One region of the Thermosipho sp. 1244 genome, then DNA from elsewhere that is predicted to be linked to it. Evidence: predicted binding sites of a transcription regulator. Region 1 holds the regulator's gene; each other region holds the start of a gene.

What was found. The regulator HrcA, encoded in region 1, represses chaperone genes, less so after heat shock. The targets are predictions, from matches to a motif close to ATTAGCACTCNNANNNTNNGAGTGCTAAT.
Region 2: AS157_RS04765 (ATP-dependent Clp protease ATP-binding subunit) is a predicted target of HrcA. The motif match lies at 2,375-2,403, and genes of this name have one in related genera.
Region 3: dnaK (molecular chaperone DnaK) is a predicted target of HrcA. The motif match lies at 2,703-2,731, and genes of this name have one in related genera.

The regions. Positions count from the first base shown of each region.
Region 1 is NZ_LNGA01000032.1:93,149-99,592, reverse strand. Features, by position in the region: gene AS157_RS08515 (glycerate kinase type-2 family protein) at 1-720, opposite strand, end outside; gene nadE (NAD(+) synthase) at 722-1,570, opposite strand; gene dnaJ (molecular chaperone DnaJ) at 1,554-2,675, opposite strand; gene AS157_RS08500 (nucleotide exchange factor GrpE) at 2,680-3,231, opposite strand; gene hrcA (heat-inducible transcriptional repressor HrcA) at 3,247-4,260, opposite strand; gene AS157_RS08490 (MFS transporter) at 4,377-5,645, opposite strand; gene AS157_RS08485 (transcription repressor NadR) at 5,642-6,148, opposite strand; gene trhA (PAQR family membrane homeostasis protein TrhA) at 6,283-6,444, opposite strand, start outside.
Region 2 is NZ_LNGA01000019.1:235-4,479, forward strand. Features, by position in the region: gene AS157_RS04765 (ATP-dependent Clp protease ATP-binding subunit) at 1-2,347, opposite strand, end outside; gene AS157_RS04770 (sensor domain-containing diguanylate cyclase) at 2,552-3,937, shown strand; partial or broken gene AS157_RS04775 (hypothetical protein) at 4,034-4,245, shown strand, end outside.
Region 3 is NZ_LNGA01000023.1:238,246-244,689, reverse strand. Features, by position in the region: gene AS157_RS06340 (ABC transporter ATP-binding protein) at 1-323, shown strand, start outside; gene AS157_RS06335 (ABC transporter permease subunit) at 320-1,063, shown strand; gene estD (esterase EstD) at 1,066-2,265, shown strand; gene AS157_RS06325 (YbjQ family protein) at 2,280-2,612, shown strand; gene dnaK (molecular chaperone DnaK) at 2,762-4,552, shown strand; gene AS157_RS06315 (Hsp20/alpha crystallin family protein) at 4,569-4,997, shown strand; gene fliE (flagellar hook-basal body complex protein FliE) at 5,029-5,316, opposite strand; gene flgC (flagellar basal body rod protein FlgC) at 5,322-5,735, opposite strand; gene flgB (flagellar basal body rod protein FlgB) at 5,747-6,130, opposite strand; gene AS157_RS06295 (DMT family transporter) at 6,156-6,444, opposite strand, start outside.

The DNA of each region.
Region 1 (6,444 bases):
ATTACCTACAATGTAATGAGAAATTTTTCTTTGGACTTTTGCACACTTTTGTAAAACATTCCATATATTTTCGTTTAAGTTTATTTTATATCTTTCAACTATTTTCTTTACATCCTTAAAAGTACTATTATCTGGATAAACAGGTCCAGAAGCAATGTATTCTAATTTATCTCCTAACACATCAGATAACACAAGTGGTACAACCTTTGCATTAATTAAAGAAAGAAATTTTCCGCCCTTTACCTTGGAAAGTTTTTTTCTTATTATATTAATTTCTTCAATATTTGCACCCTTTCTTAATAAATCATTTGTTATATTCCTTAAATCTTCAAGCGTTACACCTTCTTCCAAATATTCAAAAAGAGAAGAACCTCCTCCAGAAATCAAAAACAACAAAACATCATCTTGCGTTAATTTTCTCAATTTTTCAATGGCAAACTTTGTATATTTTAGTGAATTTTCATCCGGTATGGGATGTCCTGCTTCAAAGATATCGAAGTTTTTTATATCCCCAAATGAATATCCATACTTTGTAATTATAATTCCATATACTACATCCAAATACTCAGATACAGCTTTTGCCATATGCCATGCTGCTTTTCCAATAGAAAGTACATAAACCTTTTTCAATTCCATCTTTTTTAACTTTTCCAAAACCAACTTTTCCGGACTTATTTGATCAAATGTTTCTAAAATTATCTTCTTGGCTATATCCTTCATATTATCCCTCAATGCTAATATTTCTTACTTTATTTCTAAACTTCCCAATCTCATACAATCTCTTTACTTTTTTTACTTTTTCCGGATCTTCATCGGATAAGTCTTTATTTTGTACTATTTTCTTTAGGATCCTATCTAAAGTAGGATAGTCTAACTCAAAGACTTCTTCATCACTAAGGCCAGGTATCAAATCTGGTGAGGCAGGTTTTTCAAGGATTCTTTCTGGAATGTTTAAAAGTTTCCCCAACTTGTACACTTCCGTTTTATAAAGATGAAGTAAAGGTTCAACATCTGTAGAATCATCCCCCCATTTTACGTACAAACCTGTTAAAAATTCCGTCTTGTTAGTTGTACCCACCACTGCATAGTTTCTCTTTTCAGCTTCTTTGTACAAATAAACCATTCTAATCCTATGCTTTATTCTATAATAACTTATTCCTTTTAGAAATTCTTCATCCTCTATACCTAAGACATCAAATTCAAACGGATTACCTTTGTTCTTATACTTATTCCATCTACTTTTTGCATATCTTTCTTTTATTTTAAAGGGAACAAATAAAGCCGGTGGATAATATTTATAAACTCCAAATTTTCTAACTATTCTACTTATATTTTTAACTTCATAATCAACATTAAAATACTCACAAACAAACCTTGCATCTTTTATTGAATCTCTTGGACTATCTCTCTCTGGAAGGATAAAACATTTTATTCTACTTTTTTCTAACACTCTCACCAATAAACCAAGAACTACCGCAGAATCAACTCCCCCACTTACCCCCAAAACAGCTCCTGAAAATCTATACTCTTTAAAAAAATTCTCTAAAAATTCTTCAACTCTCTTCAACATCCTTTCCCCTCAACTTTGCTATCTCTTTTAATAACTTTTTTTCAGTTCTTGATACCCTACTTGGAATCTCAACTCTAACCCTCAAAATTAAATCTCCTCTTTTCCCCGTTCTCATATCAGGCAATCCTTCACCATATACATATATTTCTTGTCCATGTTGAACACCCGCTGGAATTTTTACCTCTTTTATTTTACCATTTGGCATTCTAATTTTTACCTTTGTACCCAAAATTGCTTCCAAATAATCTATTTTAATCTCTTTAATTAAATCATTTCCCTTTCTTTCAAAATCAGAGTATCCAACAACTCTTACGTGAACATACAAATCACCATATTCTCCTCCATTATACCCGGCATTTCCTCCTCTTTGTATTCTCAAGATAGTTCCATTTTCAATACCAGCTGGAATGTTAACTTCAACTTTATATCTTTTCTTTATCCTTCCTGTTCCACCACAAGTATGGCAACTCTCCCCAGGAATTTTTCCTGTTCCACCACAATGATTACACGTATATTGGTTTACAATAACACCTAAAAATGTTCTCCTTTCTTCTCTAACAGTACCTGTCCCATGACACTTTGGACAAGTAATCCAACCACTACCAGGCTCAACTCCTTCACCGTTACAATGTTCACAAACCTCGTATCTATCATATTCAAGCGGTATCCTTATTCCGGTAAACAACTCCTCAAAAGACACATCAACGGAAATATTTATATCTTCTCCTCTTTTTGGTCTTTTTGCTCTCTTTCTTGAAGATGTTCTTTGATCACCAAAGAAAATATTGAAAATATCGTTGTTTATAAAATCACCAAAGTCTTTAAAAATATCCTCAAAACCGCCAAAACCGCCAAATCCACCTCCGGCATTCGGTGGTACATCTCCCACATAACCATACCTATCATACATCGCCCGTTTTTCAGGATCAGAAAGCACATCGTATGCTTCCTGAATTTCCTTGAATTTTTCTTCCGCTAACTTTCTATTCTCATAATTTCTATCGGGATGCCATTTTTTTATAAGTTTCTTATATGCTTGCCTTATTTCATCTTGGGATGCGTTCCTTGAAACACCAAGAATTTCATAATAATCTTTTTTGGCCATAAAGTCACCTCCTAGGCTTTACCGAGACCTTAACCTTTGCAGGTTTTAAAATTCTTCCTTTAAATTTATAGCCATCCTCTACAACTTCTACAACAGAATATTCTTCTTTTTCCTCATCTTCAACCCTTTCTACCGCTTCATGTTCGAATGGATCAAATTTATCACCTACTTTAACTTCTTCAAGTCCAAAACTCTCCAACAATTTAAATAAATTCTTATAAATCAATTCAATTGCCTTGTAAAATTGTGTGTTTCTTTCTTCATCAGTCGCATTTGAAAATGATCTTTTAAAATCATCTAAAATTGGCAAAAATCTTTCCAAAATCCTTCCCATCGTTGAAACTGCTATTTGTTCTTTTTCTTTGAGCACATCTTTTTTGTAATTTTCAAATTGAGATTTTAATACACGTGCATAATTTTCAAATTCTTTTAACTGTAACTCTAATTCCTTTATTTTTTCTTTTTGTTCTTCCACAATTTTCTCCGGTGTTTTTTCCCCTTTTACCTCTTCATTCTTTTCTACATTCTTTATTTCATTTTTCATTTCTTTTTCCACTTCAATCACCTCCAATTATTCAACATTTCTTGCAACAATAGTAAAATATTCAGTAAGTCTGTTAACCACATATTCCACACTATCAAATACCTTAGAGTAATCACTAAATTTATCAAAAATTACGGCAATTCTCCCCACTTCTCGCTCAAAGACAAAATAAGGCATTATCAAAACTGCATATTGCTCAAAATTTCTTATATTATGTTCCTTTCCTATGTATATCCCTTCACCTAGTGAAAAAATTTGCGGATAAAATTCAGAATTTGTAGAAATTTTTACAATTTCTCTTAACTTATCTTCACCAAATTTCTTTGCATTCACAAGATTAAATACTCCTTCAATAATGTATTCATCGTATTTCTCAGATGCAATTCTTTCAGAAAGTTCTATAAACTCTTTTAATCTCCCGCCAACCCATGAAAACTTTTCAACCACTTCTTTTAATTTTAATTTAAAATCACTCAAAAGTATTCCATCAAGACTTTTATTCAAAAACTCTTCAATTTCCAATATATTAGAAATTTCGGAATGTTGTATAGGAAGAACAGAAGTAAGTCCCAATTCAGTAATAATGTTTACAATGGAAAAGGTCTTTGTAACTGGAGTTAGTACAATCCTCCTAACCCTAAGATTCATGGGATTAGGTTTTTCTATAATAACAAAAGCTTTTAGAGTATTTGATAAAAGCTTTGCAGCACCTCGGATGATTTTATCCAAATCACCTATTGGAAAATCCGTTCTAACATCTATGGAAGAACCTACTTTTTTTGTCTCTTTTCTCACCTTTAAGACTTCATTTACATAAAACTTCAATCCCTTATCCGTAGGAATACGTCCCGCAGAAGTGTGGGGTTGAAAAACATATCCCAAATAATCCAACTTTCTCATGTCGTTTCTAACAGTTGCTCCACTCCACTCTAAATTCGTTGTTTCTAAAATCTTTTGAGAACTTACGGGAATACCAGATTTTACATACTCTCTAACTAAACAATATAGAATTTTCTTTTGTCTATCGGACAAATCTTTCATATTTCCACCTCTTTATCAGAGGAATTATCACTCTCATACTTTGTCTGATAATAGTATAACATAAAAAAATTGAACAGTCAATTAAACAAAAAATGGGCATCGTAAGATGCCCAAAATTATCCAACTGGTTTATCTTTAGTTTCCACACCAAGAATCAATACTAATAGACCTGTAATAATTGAAAATATTGCAGTATACGAAAGCGCGGCAACTATAGATTTATCAACAAAGTATCCCGTAAAGTATGGTGCTATTATTCCAGCAACCCTTGCCATTACACCTGCTACTCCATTTGCAGTACCTCTAAATGAGGTGGGAAACAACTCTGGGGTATACGCATATACTAATCCCCAGACTCCTAAAGTAAAGAATGAAAGAACTAAAACAACAAACAAAAACGTAATATTTCCAGAGGCAAGAAATAGGAAAAACGAAGAAAGTCCCATTCCTATAAAATACACGGATAAAGTCTTTTTCCTTCCCCATTTTTCTATTAAATAAGCCACAGAAAGATATCCAGGCAATTGGGCAAGGTATACAAAAAATGTATACCATTTTGCTTTAGTTATGGTAATTGAAAGGTTTTCCACAAAAACCCTAGGTGCCCATGAAAAAAGTGCGTAATACACAAAGCTTACGACAAACCAAGATATCATAACCAAAATAGTTTGTTTAACGTATCTACTTTTAAACAGAGCACCAAAAGTAACTTTCACCTTTTCCACACTTTCAATATCATCTGGAACATCACCATATCTCTCTTTTAAAGCTTTTATACCATTTCTTTCAAAAAGATACTTTGGAGTTTCGGAATTTTTTAAAAGCGCTATTAATATCAACAACCCTAATGAAAAAATATAAAAATTCCATCTCCAGCCAAATCTTTCCCCGAAAGTTACCGCAAAAAGTGCTATTAATATACTTCCAATTGCCCAACTGGTTTCCAAATATACTAAATACCTTCCTCTAAGTTTTATCGATGTAAATTCAGAAAGATAAGTATTCGCCGAAGGTAAAAGTCCTCCATATCCAAAACCAGATAAAAATCTCAAGAAATAAGCTATTGAATATCCCTTCGAAAAGCCAAATAATACCGTAAAAATCACGGAAATTAACAAGTAAAAAATAGTTCCGGTCTTTCTGCCAAAGTAATCCAAAATCACGCCAGACAACAATGCACCAAAAAGCATGCCCAAGAATGTTGCACTAACAAGAGAACTTGCCATGGTTTTTGAAAGTTGCCATTCTGAAATTAAATCCGGAAGAACAAATGGCATAACCATAACACCAGCAGATCCTACTATCCATATTAAAGAAGTCAAAATTAAGAGACTTCTTTGTTTTTCTTTTGAAACTACACTATCAATGACTTGATCAATTTTCACTTTTTCACCTCCAAAAGATAATCCTTTAAAGCTTCCAATATCTTTTCCATAACCTCTTTATTTGGAGCTTCTATAGTATGTATGTGAACACCTCCGGATAATTTTAAAAGCGGAGTTGCATTTGAACTCTTCATAAGGGCCATAAACTTTGCAACATCATCCAGTGTTGCAATATCAAGCCTACCATTAATTTCACCGTAAAGAGGATGCTCAACTATAACATCTATTACTTTTCCGCCAGCATTTACAACTTTCAAAAGTTCATCGTAAATCTCGTTTTCAGAATGTTTTACGGCAATCATCTTTCTGACAAAATCCCTTTTCCTCTCTAGAATATAACCATCTCTTGTTGAAAAAATCTTGTGCCCCTTTGTCTTTAAAACAGATATATCTTGAACTATTATCTGCCTACTAACTCCCAACATCTCCGCTAAATCCTTACCTTTAACAGGACCTTTTGAATCAGACAAAATCACCAAAATCTTTTTTAATCTTTCTTTCATCTTATCACCTCAATTATTAGTTTACATTTTTACACAGCAAATGTCAAATAACGGCATATAAAAAATCCAGGTTGCTCTGAATTTATTACACCAAAGCTACCTGGACTTTGTCAAATCTACATATTGAAATTATTTTAAATTGAAAGTACTGCAAAATAATGGAAAATACTACCTAAAATTACAAACAAATGCCATATCATGTGATGAAATTTTATCTTTCTATACATATAGAAAATAGTACCAATTGTATATGCCAAACCACCTAAGAACAACAAAATTATTCCTTGCCTATTAAA
Region 2 (4,245 bases), on a different contig from region 1:
TTTCTTTTTCAACTGAGATCATTCCGTTGTTTACATCAACTAAAACTATATCTCCTTCTTTAATTTCTCCAGCTATAATTTTCTTTGAAAGAGGTGTTTCAATTTCTCGTTCTATTAATCTTCTTAATGGTCTTGCTCCAAAGGCTGGATCATATCCTTTCTTTGCAAGGTATGCTTTTGCGTTATCTGTTAGTTTTATTTTTAGGCTCTTTTCTTTTAATCTCTTTTCAAGCCTTGAAATTAACTTTTCAACTATTTCTTTCATATGCTTTTCTGTAAGTGGTTTGAATATCACAACATGGTCAATTCTGTTTATGAACTCTGGTCTAAAATAGTGTTTTAAATCTTCCCTTACAGATTCTTCTATTTTTTCAAACTCTATTCCCGCTTCAACCTTTCTCAATATCTTATCGCTTGCGAGGTTACTGGTCATTATAATTATCGTGTTTCTAAAATCAACTGTGTTACCTTTTCCATCTGTTAATCTACCATCATCAAAAACTTGCAGTAATACGTTAAATACTTCTGGATGTGCTTTTTCAACCTCATCCAAAAGAATTACGCTATATGGTTTTCTTCTTACTTGTTCTGTTAATTGTCCGCCTTGATCATACCCCACATATCCTGGAGGTGCACCAATGAGTCTTGCAACTGAGTGTTTTTCCATGTACTCACTCATGTCTATTCTAATGAGCGCGTTTTCGGAACCAAATAAAAGTTCTGCAATGGTCTTTGCAAGTTCTGTTTTACCAACACCACTTGGACCTAAGAATAGGAAGGTACCAATTGGTCTATTGGGATCCTTTATACCTGCTCTTGCTTTTCTGATAGCATCTGCAACAACTTTGACTGCTTCTTCTTGGTCTACCATTCTTTGATGTACAAGTTCTTCAAATCTTAATAACTTTTCTTTTTCTGATTCCATCATTTTGGTTGCGGGTATACCAGTCCACGATTCTACAACCTTTGCAACTGTATCAGCGGTTACCTTGTCGGTTCCGTATTTCTTTTCAAGTTCTTCATATTGATTTTGAAGTTTATACATTTGTTGTTTCATTTCAGCTGCTTCTTTGTATTGGGAATTTATAGTAAGTTCATCGATTTTTTCACTTAAAGATTTTATTTTTTCCTTTAGTTCTGAGATTTTTGGATCGGCGGACTTTAAACTTATCTTTGCAGCAGCTTCATCAATCAAATCTATAGCTTTATCTGGCATAAATCTATCTTGGATGTATTTTGAAGATAACTTTGCTGCAGCTTCTATAGCTTCATCCGTTATTTCTACGTTGTGGTGTTTTTCGTATGTTTCTTTTAAACCTTTTAATATTTTTATAGTTTCTTCTACACTAGGTTCCTCAATTAGTACAGGCTGAAATCTTCTGGCAAGGGCTTTGTCCTTTTCTATGTGTTTTCTGTATTCTTCTAAAGTTGTTGCACCAATTGCATGTAGTTCTCCTCTGGCTAGTGCAGGTTTTAACATGTTAGATGCATCCATTGCACCTTCTGCAGCACCTGCTCCAACTATTGTATGAAGTTCGTCGATAAAGAGAATTACATTGTTTTTCATTTTATTTATTTCTTCCATTACCTTTTTCAATCTTTCTTCAAATTCGCCACGATACTTACTACCTGCAAGCATTTTTCCAAGATCAAGCATTAATATCTTTTTATTTTTAAGTTTTTCAGGGACTTTTCCTTCAACAATTTTTTGTGCAAGACCTTCAACAATAGCAGTTTTACCGACACCTGGATCGCCTATAAGCACGGGGTTGTTTTTTGTTTTTCTAGAGAGAATTTCAATAACTCTTTCAATTTCTTTTTCCCTACCGATAACAGGTGAAAGTTTACCCTCTCTTGCAAGTTTTGTTAAATCTACCGTGTATTTTGAAAGTACGTTTCCTTCTCCGTCTAATTCTCCATTCTCCACAAGTTCTTTTACCGATTTTAATACTTCTTCATATGTGATTCCGTATTTATTTAGTATGGCAGCAGCTTGAGTAGAGCTATCTTTAAGCAGTGCCAAAAGAAAATGAATAGGTGAAACTTTACTTGAACCGAGTAATTTTGCTTCTTTTCTGGAGAGTTCAAATATTCTGGAAAGTTCATTTGACATGTAAACTCCAGAACCAGAACCGTAGTATACCCCATATTGACTTTCGATTAATTCTTCAATTCTATCCAATATTTCATCTAAATTTATACGTGTTTTTATAAGTTTTTGCACTACATCATCTTGTAGAATTTCATAGAGCACATGCTCTGGTTTTAAAAGATTTTGCCTTTTTTGGGTCAAATTTTCTGCCGCTTGTTGGACTAATTCTTGCATTTTATTGTCTAAATACCTCAATTTAACCACCTCCAAAATTATTTTCTTTTTATCACTCACATATATAGACTGATAACATTTGTTTTTGGTTCACGGTTTGTTGTTACGTTTTTGTAAACAATAGTGTTTGACGATGTTTTTAATCAAATGTAAATGATTTGTTTTTGGTTGATTTTGAATGTTTTTATGTTTTATATTAGATATGTACGATTTGGAGGGGATAAAATGTATTTTATCTTGGGGTTAGTTGTAATTTTGGTTCTTTTTTTAATTTTTTCTTTGGTTTATATATTAAAGTTAAGAAATTTAGTTAATTTGGTGTTTGATAGTAAATCTTCAAAAATGGGTGTTGCAGTTTGGCATGGTGGAAAACTTAAATATTTTTCATCTAGTCTATTAAATTATGCTAAGATGTATAATGTAAATTTTTTTGATTTTAAAAATGTTACTGAAGATAAAATTAGAGTTTTTTCAAAGAAATATTCGCAATTAGAAGTGTTTTTTAATATGATTTTGAAAAATTACTATAAAGATAAATTAGAATTTGAGGTAGAAATTGAAATTGGTGGACAGATATTTCTTTTGAAGTTTTTCAGGATAAAGTCCAAAGGTTTGAGGTATTCAATACTTTTTTTGGTAAATATTTCAAGCAATGTATATTCGTATGCCAAAGATATTATCAAGCCTTTAAATAAAATTCCACAAAGTATTTTTTTGGATATTTTAAATAGAAAAACTCTTTCGGAAGTTTCAAAAAAGTTGTTTAATTTTTTAAAAGGACAGAAAATGATTGACTCTCTTGTTGTAGCAACTAGAAGAGGTGATGGAAGTACTTACATACATTATGCTAATATAGGTTTTGAGGAAAGGATGAATTTTGTTATTCCACCTAAAAAGAAGCCAATTGTTTCATATGTAATGGATTTTGGTAAGAAGTTATATATAAAAAATTCGGAAAGATTAGTCCTTCCAAAAGGATATGAAAGAATAGTGTTTGGAAAAAATAGAATTGTTTCCATTTATGGTGTTCCTTTAAAATTTGAAGAAGAGATTTTTGGTGCGGTGTTGTTTGAAAAAGGTGGAAAAAATGCATTTACATCTAAAGAATTATACATGTTTGATTTGTTATCTGAAATTTTGACTATAAATTTTAAGTTTAGAGAGGTCTTTAATAAGCTTGTTAAAGAAAAGAAGGAAACACTTAGAATTTCTTTATTTGATCCATTAACAGGTGCTTACAGCAGAAATTTCTTAAACAAGATGAATTTTGACGATAATTATTCTATAATATTTATAGATTTGGATGGTTTTAAAAAACTTAACGATACCTATGGACATGATTATGGCGATAAAGTATTGAAAAAGTTTGTAAAATTATGTAAGAAAAGTATAAGGAAAGAAGATAAAGTTGTAAGATACGGAGGAGACGAGTTTTTAATCTTTGTAAGTGGAAAAAATGCAAAACAAGTTGTTGATAGGATAAAACGAAAATCAAATATTGATTTTTCGTATGGAATTGTAAAGTACAACAAGCAAAAGAATTTTGGAGAAATTTTAAAAGAAGTGGATAGGAAAATGTATGAAATGAAAAAAAGTAAGAGACGCGGTTGATGTTTTGTTGATAACTCCGAAGAATTATGGGAGTGTTTCAAAAATAAGAGGAAGTGGTTCAAAAATAAAAGGGGAGATGATATAATCTCCCCTGATATGAGAAGAACTAACATAAAGAAAATACTCAAACTTGTTAAAAAATTTTACAACAATATTTTACCACAACTTCCTCAAAAATCTACCTCCAAAGGTAGACCTAAGAAATACCCAGACGCACTAATTCTTTCCTTAGCAGTTTTAAAAGAACTGTTTGCTCTTTCGTTTAGAGAGACATTAGAAATGGGTGCATTATACTTTAAGAGAGTTCC
Region 3 (6,444 bases), on a different contig from region 1:
AAAAAGTAATCGAAATCATCAGAAAACTATCATTTGAAGAAAAAACTGTATTTTTAACAAGTCACATACTCTCTGAAGTAGAAAAAATTGCAGACAAAATTGCAATTATGTCCAATGGAAAAATTGTCGAATACGATTACATGGATAACATTAAGGAAAAATATGTTTTATGTATTACTAACGAAAATATAAAAGGATTCTTATACAAAAAAACCGACAACGAAAAAATTATCCTTTGCAAGAAAGAAAATGCAAAAGGGGATATAAAACCTGCAACTTTTGAAATAATATTTGAGGCTCTTGTAAAGGGGGGAAAGTTATGAAAAAAGAATGGATGGACATGAAAACTAGAAGTATTTTTACCTTTGTTGTAATGTTAATACTCTTTTTTTCACTTGCACCATTTCAGAATTTTGTGATAGATCTTCTAAACAAAAACTCAGAGGTTATCCAGAGGTTTGTAGGAAATAATTTTGTTGAAAAACTCAAAAATTGGGATTTTTACATATTATCACAGTGGTTTGGGAAAAATTTTGGTCAAATAATCCCTATAATTGGTATAATACTTTCATTTCCACTATTTTCAAGGGAATTTGAAAATGAAACAATTTCATTTTTACTTGTAAGAAAATCAAGAAAAAATATATTCTACAACAAGCTTATCGTCAGCTTTATTGTACTTTTTATAGAAATCTTTGTTCTATCTTACATTCCCTATATTTACTCTATAATCACAAATAAAACACTTTCTTTTGAGACAACTACAAAATTTTTTATACACTCTTTTATCGGTGCATTTTTCTGGTATTCCATATCTTTTATGTTCTCTGTGATTTTTAACGATCAAGTTAAACCCTTGCTAACTTCTTTTGCAATACTAGGTATTTCAACTACCCTCGGATTTTTAAGACCCATAAGTTTTCTTAACACCTATAAATATATTCTTGGCTACAAAATTTTTAAAGAATCCACAATAGACTTTACATATTCAACATCACTAACTTTAATTGGAATAATACTTTTGTCCTTTTCGTATTACTTATTTGAAAATAAGGAGGTGTAAAAATGAAAAGATGGGTAATTTCTATTGTAATCTTCTCAACTTTTTTATTTTCATCAAATTTTGAAAAAATAGCTTACAATTATTTTTATGCACTTGTAAATGAAAACTACAAAGTGGCGTACAATCTATCATCCAATACAATGAAACAACATCTTCCAATAGAAAAAATAAAAAAAATATGGCAGCAAATAACGTCAACATACGGAAATTTTGAAAAGATAGTAAAATTTCAAATAATAGAAAAACCACCATATAAAGTCTTCATATTCACATCTAAGTTTAAAAAAAGCAATTTAAATATATCTATCACTCTAAACAAAGAAGGAAAAATCGATGGCTTGTTTTTCTCCATTGCGCAAAATGTAGAATATAAAATACCACAATACGTTAAAAGTGATAAATTTTCGGAAAAAGATGTAAAAGTTGGTGATCTTCCAGGAAAATTAACAATTCCAAAAGAGCACACAAAATACGCGGTAATTTTAATACATGGTTCAGGACCACAAGATATGGACGAAACAATTGGACCAAACAAAATATTTAAAGATATAGCATATGCCTTGTCAAGTAACAATATAGCAGTATTAAGATATAACAAAAGAACTTTGTATCAAGCAAATGAAAATATAACCATTAAAGAAGAAGTAATAAACGATGTTCTAAAAGCAATAAAATTACTCAAGGATTATAACTACAAAGAGATATATCTACTTGGACATAGCCTTGGTGCATATGTAGCCCCATACATTGCAACAATAAATGATAATATTTCAGGATTAATATTGCTTGCCCCACCTGCAAGAAATTTAGAAGATGTAATAATTGATCAATTAAAATTTCTCCAAAATACAAGTAATGAAATATTACAAAAACTCCAGAAACTTAAAGAAAATAAAATACCAAATGACGAATTTGTATTAGGCGCAAAAGCAAAATATTGGTATGACTTACGCAACTATAACCCATTAAAATACTTAGGGAAGGTAAAAACTTTAATACTTTTCGGAAAAAATGATTATCAAGTAACTTTAAAAGACTACAACATATTCAAAGAACACTTAACTAACAATACCAAAATTATACTCTTTAATGGATTAACTCATTTATTTATACCAGGTGAAAAAACACCAAATGCATACTTAATCGAAAATCATGTTGATGCAAAAGTTATTGATGAAATTATAAAATTTATAAAAAATTAAAGGAGGAGAACATTATGTTAATATCTACCACAGAAAAAGTCCCAGGGTACAAAATAACAAAAATATTGGGAGTAGTCATGGGAAACATAGTACATTCCAAACATCTTGGGAAAGACATAGCCGCAGCATTTAAAACATTGGCCGGCGGCGAAATCAAATCCTATACAGAAATGATGACTGAAGCAAGAAACAAAGCAATAGAAAGGATGATCGACGAAGCAGAAAAGCTAGGAGCCGATGCTATAGTGTCAATAAGATTTTCCAGCGCTGCAGTAATGAGTGGTGCCGCAGAAATATTAGCATATGGTACAGCAGTAAAATTATCCTCAACAATCGATAACAATTAAAAGTTACGTTTGCTATAATTTTAAGTAAACAACAAATTAACACACAGGAAGGCATTTATTCATGCGCCTTCCTGTTTTTTAGAATTTTATATTATCACTCTTGACAACAGAGTGCTAATATCATATAATATAAACTGGGAGGTGGAAAAATGGCAAATAAGAAAGAATACGTTGTAGGTATAGACTTGGGAACAACAAATAGTGTAATCGCATGGATGAAACCAGATTCAAATGTTGAGGTTATTCCAAATGCTGAAGGCACAAGAACTACACCATCAATAGTCGCTTTTAGTAAATCGGGTGAAATATTGGTTGGCGAACCTGCCAAAAGACAATTAATCTTGAATTCTGATAGGACTTTAAAATCAATTAAAAGGAAAATGGGAACAGATTACAAAGTAAAGATCGACGACAAGGAATACACCCCACAAGAGATTAGTGCATTTGTATTAAAAAAGTTAAAAAGAGATGCTGAAGAATATTTGGGTGGCGAAATAAAAAAAGCGGTAATCACATGTCCTGCATATTTTAATGATGCACAAAGGCAAGCAACAAAAGACGCTGGAAGAATAGCGGGGTTTGAAGTCTTAAGAATAATAAACGAACCTACAGCCGCTGCACTTGCGTATGGTCTCGACAAAAAAGGAAAAGAAGAGAAAGTTTTGGTATACGACTTAGGTGGTGGTACATTTGACGTTTCGATCCTTGAAATAGGGGATGGAGTTATTCAAGTAATCGCAACATCTGGTAATAACCATCTTGGAGGAGACGACTTTGATCAAAAAATAATTGACTGGTTAGCTGAAGAATTCAAAAAACAACATGGTGTTGACCTTAGAGAAGACAAACAAGCATTACAAAGGTTAAGAGATGCAGCTGAAAAAGCAAAAATTGAACTTTCAAGTAAGTTAGAAACCGATATAAGTCTTCCTTACATAACAGCTACCGCAGAAGGTCCGTTGCATCTTGAAATGAGACTAACACGTTCAATGTTTGAATCTCTTACTAGAGATTTAGTGGAAATGACGAGAAAACCTATAGAACAAGCTTTATCAGATGCAAAACTTAGACCAGAAGATATTGATGAAATAATATTGGTTGGCGGAATGACAAGAGTACCTATGGTACAAAACTTTATCAAAGAAATTTTTGGAAAAGAACCAAATAAAGGAGTAAATCCCGATGAAGCTGTTGCAGTCGGAGCAGCTATTCAAGCAGCAATATTAGCTGGCGAAGAAGGTGCACAAGGTAAAGATATTGTCCTAGTAGATGTCACTCCATTAACATTGGGAATTGAAGTAAAAGGCGGATTATTTGAGCCAATTATTCCTAGAAATTCCACAATACCAATCAAGAAGAGTAAAGTATTTACAACAGCAGAAGATGGTCAAACTGAAGTAGAAGTTAGAGTATATCAAGGTGAAAGACCAATTGCAGCAGACAATATATTGCTTGGTAGCTTTAGATTAGTTGGAATTCCACCTGCTCCCAGAGGAGTTCCTCAAATTGAAGTTACTTTTGACATTGATAGCGACGGTATAGTACATGTCTCTGCAAAGGATTTAGGGACTGGGAAAGAACAATCTATGGTTGTCTCTGGAAGACATAAACTTTCCGAAAATGACATTAACAAAATAATAGAAGATGCAAAGAAATTTGAAGAACAAGATAAAAGAAGAAGGGAAGAAGTGGAATTAAAGAACAAAGCAGACGACCTTGCATACTACATAGAAAAATCTCTAAAGGAATATGGTGATAAGATTCCTCAAGACGAAAAACAAAAACTTGAAAACTTAGTAAAAGACTTAAGAGATGCTATAAACAAAAACGATATACCAAGAATAAAGATGTTGTTTGACGAGCTTGATAGGGAGAAAAACAAAATAGGTGAATATATATACAAACAAAATGGTAATCAACAATCAGAAAATAGTAAATAAAAAAGGAGGTGAAACTATGTTAGCAAGAAGAGGTTACTTTGATCCATTTGTAGAGCTTCAAAGGGAAATTGATAGATTATTTGAAGATTTCATGGAACCTTCAAGAAATTCCAGAATTCACTTCCCCAAAGTGGACATATATGAAACGGAAAATGAAGTCGTAATTGAGGCAGAACTTCCTGGAATGAAAAAGGATGATGTAAAAATAACAATAGAAGATGGAGTCTTAATAATAAAGGGAGAAAGAAAATTTAACAGAGAAGATAAAAACAAGAACTACAGAGTTATCGAAAGAGTCGAAGGTCAATTTGAAAGGGCATTTGTATTACCAGATTATGTAGATGTAGAAAAAATAAGCGCTAAATTTAACGATGGTGTTTTAAAAATTGAACTTCCTAAAAAAGTAGAAAAAGAAAAGAAAATTATAGATATAAAGGTAGAATAAAAAAAGGCTTCGGGAATTTCCGAAGCCTTTTTTAAAATTGCATCCTCATTATCTCTTTATACGCATCTACTATCTTATTTCTTACCTCAACAGTAAGCCTAAGTGAAATTGATGCCTTTTCAGCTTCCACAATTACTTCGTGTATATTACTTATCTTTCCTGTGGCAAAATCGTCTGCCATTTGTTCTGCCTTTCTTTGCTGTTGATTAACACTTTTTATAGCATCATTCAATATTTTTGTAAAATCACTATTTTGCTTTTTCAAAGAATTTGGTTTTAGATTTCCATAATTTCCTATTCCATTTACCTTATCTATCATTCAAATCACCTCCCAATTTGGAGCGCACTATTAATCATCGCTTTAGTGGTATTAAAAGCAGTAACATTTGCCTCATACGCACGTTGAGCATTTATCATATCAACCATTTCCCTTACTACATTAACATTTGGTAATTTCACATAACCATTTTCATCCGCATCCGGATGAGTAGGATCGTAAACTATTCTAAAAGGAGATTGATCTTCGTATATTTTTTTAACAATAACTCCTCCATTTTCCACCCTACCTTTAATATTCCTAACTAATTCTTGAAAGACCGGAACCTTCCTTCTATACGGTTCCCCATTTTTTGTACGTGTAGTTTCAGAATTTGCAAGATTATTTGTAATAACATCTATTCTCAATCTTTGAGCTGACATACCTGTTGCAGCAATTGTCATTATATTAAATTCGTTCATACAAATCCTCCTTATCTAATATTTCTTACAACTGTGTTATACCTTTCAATATTCGCACTCATAAGTCTAGAAAGTGTTTGATACTTTAAAGCATTTTTAACCATCTCAGCCATTTCGACATCAATATCTACGTTATTCTTATCATTAGTTAAGGATGTGTTTTTCTGTATCTTCAAGATAGGATTTATATTTTCCTTAATATTAGTTATATGACTAGTAGAAGTAGTTTTTAATTTTAACTTCATCTTCGATTCACTTAATAATTCTTCAAATACTATATATTTTCTTTTATAATTTGGAGTTTCTGCATTTGCAATATTTTGTGAATGTATTTCTTGTCTTTTCAAGGCCACATCCATTGCAATCTTTAATGTATCAAAATTCGTATTAAACATCTTTTCCCTCCTCATTCTAATCATTCTACATTTCTCTTAAAAATCCTAAAAATTTCTTGGGGATTATAGTCAAAATCAAAGCCAATAAAGTTAAAATCATCCCAAATACTTGCATTAGTGAAAGTTTTTCAGATAAAAGTAAAATTGAAAAAAGCGTTGTGAAAATCGGCTCACCAACAAAAATTAATGCAGCTGTATTACTTCCTACAATTTTTTGGTATTTTGCTTGTGCAATCAACGCATATATAGTGGCAAAAACTGCAGTAAACAAGGCAACAGACAAAACGTTTAAACTAAAATTCCAAGTACCTTTT